Regions from separate parts of the Halomonas hibernica genome, predicted to be linked through region 1. Evidence: predicted binding sites of a transcription regulator. Region 1 holds the regulator's gene; the other holds the start of a gene.
What was found. Region 1 encodes PhoB, which activates phosphate uptake and scavenging genes when phosphate is short. Its sites were predicted from a motif close to TGTCATANNNNTGTCANA; they were not measured.
Positions count from the first base shown of each region.

Region 2: the regulator PhoB is predicted to act here: its motif matches at 1,782-1,799, upstream of FKN99_RS13085 (Na/Pi symporter).

Region 1 covers NZ_VIFN01000002.1:22,313-26,523, reverse strand. Annotated here, with positions in the region: gene FKN99_RS04465 (hypothetical protein) at 1-22, opposite strand, end outside; gene phoR (phosphate regulon sensor histidine kinase PhoR) at 331-1,626, opposite strand; gene phoB (phosphate regulon transcriptional regulator PhoB) at 1,629-2,318, opposite strand; gene ubiA (4-hydroxybenzoate octaprenyltransferase) at 2,448-3,344, opposite strand; gene FKN99_RS04445 (chorismate--pyruvate lyase family protein) at 3,380-3,943, opposite strand; gene FKN99_RS04440 (NAD(P)/FAD-dependent oxidoreductase) at 4,029-4,211, shown strand, end outside.
Region 2 covers NZ_VIFN01000008.1:115,321-119,531, reverse strand. Annotated here, with positions in the region: gene FKN99_RS13095 (helix-turn-helix domain-containing protein) at 1-319, shown strand, start outside; gene tyrS (tyrosine--tRNA ligase) at 406-1,668, shown strand; gene FKN99_RS13085 (Na/Pi symporter) at 1,868-3,052, shown strand; gene FKN99_RS13080 (hypothetical protein) at 3,063-3,293, shown strand; gene FKN99_RS13075 (glutamate decarboxylase) at 4,006-4,211, shown strand, end outside.

The sequences.
Region 1 (4,211 bases):
TGAGTAGTTCCTTGGACATCATGTTCCTTCTCCTCGATCGCTGTTGATACCGCTAATCTTAAGGAAGTGCCTTCCTGGCGTACCATTTCCTGCGGTAATCTTCCTTGCCCAACTTAATGCAGATGTAATGCCAAAAAACAAAAATAAAAAAATATTTCTTATTAATAAACAACTTAAAATAAATCCCGCGTGCCAATCATGCTCGCTGATCGAGTATAAGGGACCACCATAACTGACTAAAAATGACACATGAGCAGACTTGAACCATAGATGGCTGTCCATATGGCACGCTTGGATAAAGGTTATACAGAAGACCAGGGAAAAAGGCGGCTAGGAGGTAGCAGCCAGCCGAGTGGCGGGGAAAGTACAGCGAAATAGCGAACCTTCGCCAGGATGCGATTCAACCTGAAGCAGGGCATCATGGCGCAGCAGGATATGCTTAACGATGGCAAGACCAAGCCCAGTACCGCCTGTCGCGGTACTCCGGCCTTTATCAACCCGATAAAAGCGCTCCGTTAGCCTGGGGAGGTGGACAGGATCGATGCCCTCTCCATCATCTTCTACTTCTATGCATGCGCTTCCATCTTCCATGGGCGCCCAGCGCAGTATAATTTGGCTACCCTCTGGGGTATATCGCACCGCATTGAAAGCCAGGTTAGAAATGGCGCTACGTATTTCCTGCTCGCTCCCTATGAGCTGGGCGTCACTTTCAATAGCAACACGGACAACATGCTTACGGTGCGATAGCGCCAATGCATCCTGGCAGACGCTATTAAGCAATTGCTCAACCGACAGCGCCTGATGGTCCTGCCCGCCTTGATCTATTTCCAAGCGTGACAAAAGCAGCAGGTCGTTAACCAGATTTTGCATGCGCTGCGTCTGGTCCTGCATTTGCTCGATCCCTCGGCCCAAGCGAGGCGGAAGCTGCTCAGCCAAGTCACCATAGGTTTCGAGGTAGCCAGAAAGAACAGTAAGCGGCGTACGCAGCTCATGGGAGACGTTGGCCACAAAGTCTCTGCGCATCTCCTCAAGACGGTGCAAACGAGTGATATCCCGCGCCATCACCAGGCGCTCATCGTCGCCATACAAGGTAATTTGGTATTGCAGAATGCTGCGCTCATCAATGGGTGAGGTCAGCGTAAGCGGTTCGCTGTAATCGCGGGCATTGAAGTAGCTGATAAAGCGTGGGTCACGCAACAAATTGGTAATGTGCTGGCCACGATCGTGCGCGGTTTGTAGGCCCAGCATATCCGTCGCTGCACTGTTCCACCACTCCAAATCACCGTGGCGGTCGAGCATTACCACGCTGTCGCGCATGGCCTCTGAGGATTCCTGGATACGCGCAAGCGTAGACCGCAATCGACCTTGTGTAATGCGCTGGCTTTTTTGGTAGCGGTAAAGACGATCAAGCAAATCCCCCCACATACCACCCGCAGCCGGGGGCTCGTTATGAGGATTAAGGGTTAACCATTGAAAGAGTACGCGCAACTGGCGTAAATGGTAAAAAAGACAAACGGCCAACCCGGCTGCCAAACCAAGGCCCGCTGAACCTAACAGCCACCCTAGGCAAACACCTATGGTCGCTAACCAGGCAATACGCCAAAGCTCACGGCTCCATAGGCGCACTGTTACACCCGGGCTGAGAAACGATAACCGGTACCCCGTACCGTCTGAATCAGGTTTTGGTGCACATCGCCTAACGCCTTACGCAAGCGCCGAATATGTACATCCACTGTGCGTTCTTCAACATACACATTGCCGCCCCATACCTGGTCCAGCAGTTGGCTGCGTGTATAGGCTCGCTCCTGGTGGGTCATAAAGAACTGCAGCAGGCGATATTCAGTGGGCCCCATTTCCAGCGCCTTGCCATGCGCACTAACACGGTGGCTGACGGGGTCAAGTAGAAGGCCGTTAATTTCGATGGGGTCTTCTACGCCACGCGGGGTGGTGCGTCGCAATACGGCTTTCAAGCGCGCGACCAACTCACGGGGCGAGAAGGGTTTGGTGATATAGTCGTCCGCGCCCGCCTCAAGGCCTTGAATCTTATTGTCTTCCTCACCCTTGGCGGTGAGCATAATAATCGGCATTTCGGCGGTGGCTTCTTCACGCTTAAGGCGTCGCGCCAACTCAATACCACTGGTACCTGGCATCATCCAATCCAGAAGCAGTAAGTCAGGCTGATGGTCAACGACTAACGCGTGGGCATCCTGGGCGTTATCCGCTTCAAGCACGCGATAGTCAGCCATTTCCAGCGCCACTGCGATCATTTCGCGAATAGGTGCTTCATCATCGACAATCAAAACGGTCTTGGCGGTCATTCCAGGGCCTCACGGTGCTCAATGAAAGGTAATTCAATGACATCTCAGTGACAATAACACCATGACTTGATGACACTTATATGACAATAGCCAATAACAAGAACGAATGACAGGCCTAATCACGCTTTGCTAGAGCGGCCCGGCCACTGGCCACCAACTTAGCGCAATGCCGGCAAAAACCAGCAGCCCTGACCAGTAGTTATTCAAAAAAGCCTGAAAACACGGGTCGCGTTCACGATGCCGAATCAGGCGCTGTTGATGAATAAAGGTGGTCGCCATACCGGCAAGGCCCAGCCAGAAAAAACCACCCAGCCCCACACGAACACCCACAAAGGCTAACAGCACCAATGTCGCCAGTTGCAGTAATCCAATCATCAAGCGGTCTGCACTGCCAAACAGCACCGCCGTTGATTTAATACCAATTTTCAGGTCATCGTCGCGGTCGACCATGGCGTATTGGGTATCGTAAGCAACCGTCCACAGTACGTTCGCAAAAAACAGCAACCAGGCTTCCACAGGTACATATCCCAGCACCGCCCCAAACGCCATGGGGATTGCCCACGAAAAAGCCGCCCCCAGCACCACCTGAGGAAGATGGGTGTAACGCTTCATAAAGGGGTAGATAAACGCCAGGACCACGCCACCAATCGACAGCAGCACCGTAAACCAGTTGGTCAGCAGCACTAACACAAACGCAACAGTGACCAGCCCAATAAACAGCAGTTTGGCTTCGGTTTCACTGATTCGCCCCGTCGCCAGTGGACGATGTTTCGTGCGCTTAACGTGGCCATCAACATGGCGGTCAGCGTAATCATTCACAACGCAGCCAGCAGCGCGCATAACATAAACACCTGCCACAAAAATAAGCAGCACGTTGCGACCAGGCACCCCGTTTGTAGCCACCCAAAGCGCCCATAAGGTAGGCCACATCAATAGCCAGGTACCAATGGGGCGGTCCAGGCGCATTAAGTGTAAAAAATCAGCGACTCGCGCCCATCCGACTGGCCGCAACAAAGAACGATCCATGCCTACCTCACGTAAAGAAGAGATGCCGAGCAAGCCTACCGCGAAGACAAACGAAGGTCATCTGCCATGGTGGATAAAAAGTACTCTTGTACAAGTAGCGATAACCCACCATGTTGAAACACTGAGCGCCGCCCCCAACGACTTTTCACGCCAGCAACCTGAGGGAAGGCAAAGCGTGGCGCACCGCTCGTAGCTTCAAGAGGGCCGCGTACTAAATCTGGCTGGCGAAACAGCCAACTGCCCAGCGAGCGCTCACCAAGTTGCTCCAATCGCTGGCCTTTTAGCTGTGTTAAGGGGGCAACCGAACGTGCGACCACCCAAGGGTTATCACCCACGCACAGGGCGACCTCCCTTAACCAGGCATAGCGACGAAGCTCAATCCCCAACGCCTGCGCTTCATCATGCAGAGGCACGCCGACGCCCTGGCGCAGCAGGCGAACACGGAATGGTTGCCCTGCGCCTGCCGCTTGCAAGCGAGCCGTTAGCGAATCCGTAGACGCAACCCACTCCCACCAGGCAGCGCTCATGGCGGGGCGTAACGCAGCCACGGGCTGCCAAACAGGAAAGGCATGCGTTTGCCGAAAAGAGGACGTCACCACCAGATACTCCTGGGCAAAAAACAGAGAAGCTAGTGTAACATGGTGGTCTTAAAAGCTTTTACGACACCGATTATTTGGGGATGGCATGCCTGCATCACATCCGGTTAGCAACCCGACTGGCCACGCTGAGTTGATCATCATTGGCACCGGCATGGCAGGCATTGGGCTTGCCCGTGCGCTACGTCGCCAAGGCGATAAGCGCTCGATTATTTTGGTGAGCGCAGACAGCGGCGAGGACTACAGCAAGCCGCTGTTATCTACCGGCTTT
Region 2 (4,211 bases), on a different contig from region 1:
GTGCCGCAAACAGTGGGGCAATAATCCGCTGTATCTTTCTGAGCCTTTGCAGCCCGATCAGCCGATTAGCCAGCACATTCACCAGGCCATTGGCAGCTTTGGGCAGGCGCATTTAACCCACCGTGAACAGCAGGTGGCTGCCTTGATGGTGCAGGGCCTGGATTCCGACGAGATTGCCGAGCGCCTGCAGATCACCCAAGGTACGGTCAAGAATCACCGCAAACGTATTTACGCTCAGTTGGGGGTGGCATCGTTAAGCGAGCTTTTTGGTTTGTTTATTAATCACGCTATTACCGAACCGCCCGTCACCCAATCCTGATTTCTAGCTCTTTAGGGATATCGCGGATTGCGCCGCCAACTTTTAGTCTATGATCATCTTCTCTAATGGCTAAAAAGGCGAGCATGATGACTGTACAGGCATTGCTTCACGACCTTGAACGGCGTGGTTTAATTGCGCAGACAACTCACCTGGATGAGCTTCAGGCTCTGCTCGAATCACCGCAGACCGTTTACTGCGGTTTTGACCCCACGGCGGGCAGCCTGCATATCGGTCACTTGGTGCCCTTATTGATGCTCAAACGCTTTCAGGATGCCGGCCACCAAGGTGTGGCGTTGGTCGGGGGTGCCACCGGCTTGATTGGTGATCCCAGCTTCAAGGCGGCGGAGCGTTCGCTTAACTCTCCCGAAACGGTTGAGGGTTGGGTTAACGCCTTAAGCGAACAGATTTATTGGTTGATGGCCCCGCACCTCGAAGCGCCCCTGAAAGCGGTTAATAATGCAGAGTGGATTGGCCAGATTAGCGTGATCGACTTCTTTCGCGATGTGGGCAAACACTTCTCGATGAATGCGATGATTAACCGTGAATCCGTTCGTCAGCGTCTTGAACGGCCTGACCAGGGCATGTCGTTTACTGAATTCAGCTATGCGCTGCTGCAATCCTATGACTTTGCCCACCTCAACAAGACGTTGGGCTGCCGGTTACAAGTGGGTGGCAACGACCAGTGGGGCAATATCGTCAGTGGTATCGACCTCACACGCCGCCTGAACGGCGAGCAGGTGTTCGGTATGACGCTGCCGTTGATCACCAAATCCGACGGTACCAAATTCGGTAAAACGGAAAGCGGTACGGTATGGCTCGACCCGGAACAGACCTCGCCTTACCAGTTTTACCAGTTCTGGTTGAATACGGATGATGCTGACGTTTACCGTTTTTTACGCTATTACACGTTCATGGATTGCGATCAAATCGACGCAATCGAAGCAGAAGACAAACAGGCCGCTGGCAAGCCCCAAGCGCAGCGTGTACTTGCTGAAACCATTACCCGCTTTGTGCATGGCGAGGAGGGGCTGGCTGCTGCTCAGCGTATTTCCCTGGCGCTGTTCAGTGGTGAAGTAGCTGCGCTCTCATGTAGTGAGCTACAGCAGCTTGAACTTGATGGGCTACGCTGCCAAGACGTAGCGTTTGGACAGACGCTGGAAGAGGCTATGGTGGCAAGCGAACTCGCCTCATCCAGGCGGCAGGCCCGTGAATTGATTGACCAGAACGCTGTACGTATCAACGGCGAGCGCGCTGAGCAAGGCCAGTTAAGTCAAGCATTCGCGCTTTTTGACCAATACTGGATCGTACAAAAAGGTAAAAAGCACTTTCGATTGTTCAAGCGTGGGTAACTTACATGGGATGCCGCTTCCAGGAAGTAGCAGCATTCGCTTGATGTTGCCCACTGTGAACAACCTCTCTTCGATCCAACACCGTTCACTCTAACACGATAGTGCCACGCCGTTGTCACGCCTATGTCACTTATAGACGCCACTCTTTGCAGGAGTGGGTGGGTTATACGTGCGTTCTTCCTTCCAAGAGGATGTGGCAATGGCCGAAAATATCAATAGTGCTGTGCAAGAGGTCTTACCAAGCCAGGGTCGCAGAATAAAAGTCCGGCGCAAGGGCACGCTAAGGCAGTGGCTCACGCTTGCATTGCTGGTGTATTTCCTGATCTGTGCCGTATCCATCATAGGTAATGGCTTTAAGATTGCCGCGGGCGGCCATGCCGCTCAGTTGTTTGAATTTGCCACCAACCCCTTTGTTGGTTTGATGATTGGGATTGTCGCGACGGCCCTGATACAGTCATCTTCAACCGTTACTTCCGTTATCGTGGCGTTTGTGGCGGGCGGCCTGCCTGTCGCTATGGCGGTACCCATGATCATGGGGGCCAATATTGGTACTACTGTCACCAATACATTGGTAAGCCTTGGCCACGTACGTGATAAAGCCGAGTTTAGGCGGGCGTTCTCTGCCGCAACGGTGCATGACTTTTTTAACTTGCTGGCCGTGGCGATTTTTCTGCCCATTGAGCTTATTTTTCATCCGCTTGAAAAGCTGTCGAACGCTACGGCGTTTCTGTTTTACGGTGATGCTGACCTTTCCATGGGCAGTATTAATATTGTCGGGATGGCAACAAAGCCGATTACCTCTTCGGTTGAAAGTGTCGCCATGAACCTGCCCACGATTGCCGGTGGCGTTGCCATGATTATTTTTGGTATTGCCGTGATTTTTTTAGCGATTCGTTATATCGGCGCACTGCTGAGAGTATTGATGGTAGGGCAGGCAAAAAACATTATGCATAACGCCATTGGACGTGGCCCCGTCGCCGGTATTGCTTCTGGTGCTGTGGTGACGTTTTTAGTCCAGTCTTCCTCTACCACCACAAGCTTAATGGTGCCGTTAGCTGGGTCAGGCGCATTCTCTTTACGTCAGATTTACCCTTTTACATTGGGCACCAATATTGGCACGACGTTTACCGCGCTACTTGCTGCCACCGCAATCACTGGGGCAACTGCCATACTGGCGCTGGAAATCGCACTGGTTCACCTCTTCTTTAATTTATTTGCGGTTGTGGTGATTTTTGGCCTACCGTTTTTAAGACCACTGCCTATTAAGGGTGCCGAGTGGCTAGGCCGTGTCGCCTCAGAAAGAAAAGCACTCGCCGCTGCTTGGGTACTAGGCGTATTTATTGCCGTGCCAGCCATCCTGATTGCGCTCACCACGCTGTTTTGAGGAACCGTCCATGACCCATCAACACGAGCTAGAGTCAACATCGACCGCTGAACTCAAGGCCATGCTGGATGACTCTTCCGAACTCATTGAAGAAATAAGAGAAGAGATTGCACAAAGAGAAGCGCAAGAGCGCGAACTGGAACCTTTCGACACGCTGATTAAAGAAGCACGACCCAAAATGAACGAAATTCGTAGTTTCTTTACGTTAGTGCTTAATGAGCTACGCCGCCGGCCTAAATAAGCGTTACGAATAGCGAAAACAACAAGATTACTACTTTAGGCATTTGTTTGACACTTTCAGTAAGCTGAGAGTATGTCAGGCAAATGCTTTTTTATGGGGCCTGTTAGGTCTTGCTATGTTGTAAATATCTTGTCTTAACTTGTTTCCAACAGAGCATTGTTGTTTATTCGTTGGCACCAATGGTTGCTTGTTGAGTATTTCTTTTTCTAATGCTTGATCGAGTCACCCAGTATTCATTGAATGATGGCTGGATAAAATACCTTTTGCACTCATGATGTCTTATTGTAAAACAGTGGCTTAATTCGTTTTTATTGGGTGGTCATATCGTGCTATGGCCTTGAGGATAATCCTATGCTGTTGTGTAGATTAGTGTGGGAGCTATTGTTTCATGTTTGTAGAGTCAAGGTTTTTTAATCTATTGATAAGTCGGTTATTTTCTTATACTCGTATTAAACCACTTTTCTACCCGGTGGGTACTACGAGAGATAAATGTCACGCCTTGGTTGGTAATATTTTTAGCAGTTTCAAATGGATAGGCGTTTGCTGGTGAAATAGTTTTTTAAATTATACTTACGATGTTTCATTTTTAAGATTTTGTCATAGAATAAAAGCACCACCCGTGTAGATATAGTAAATTTTGATGGTTTGATAGGGTGGTTTTAGCTGATCTTTGAGCAGTAAACGTGATCCATATAAAAAAACTGGGGGTAGTATGATGGATGTCAAAGGGTTAAATGCACGTAATGATAATGACGATGTATATGCATCAATTGACTTGGCGACATCGTTGCCGAAATCCGGGTTTCCCGATGAAGAGCGTAATCCTCACAATGTATTTAGCGCCATTCGTGACGAATTAATGCTTGATGGGAATTCCCGCCAGAACCTGGCAACATTTTGCCAAACGTGGGTTGATGA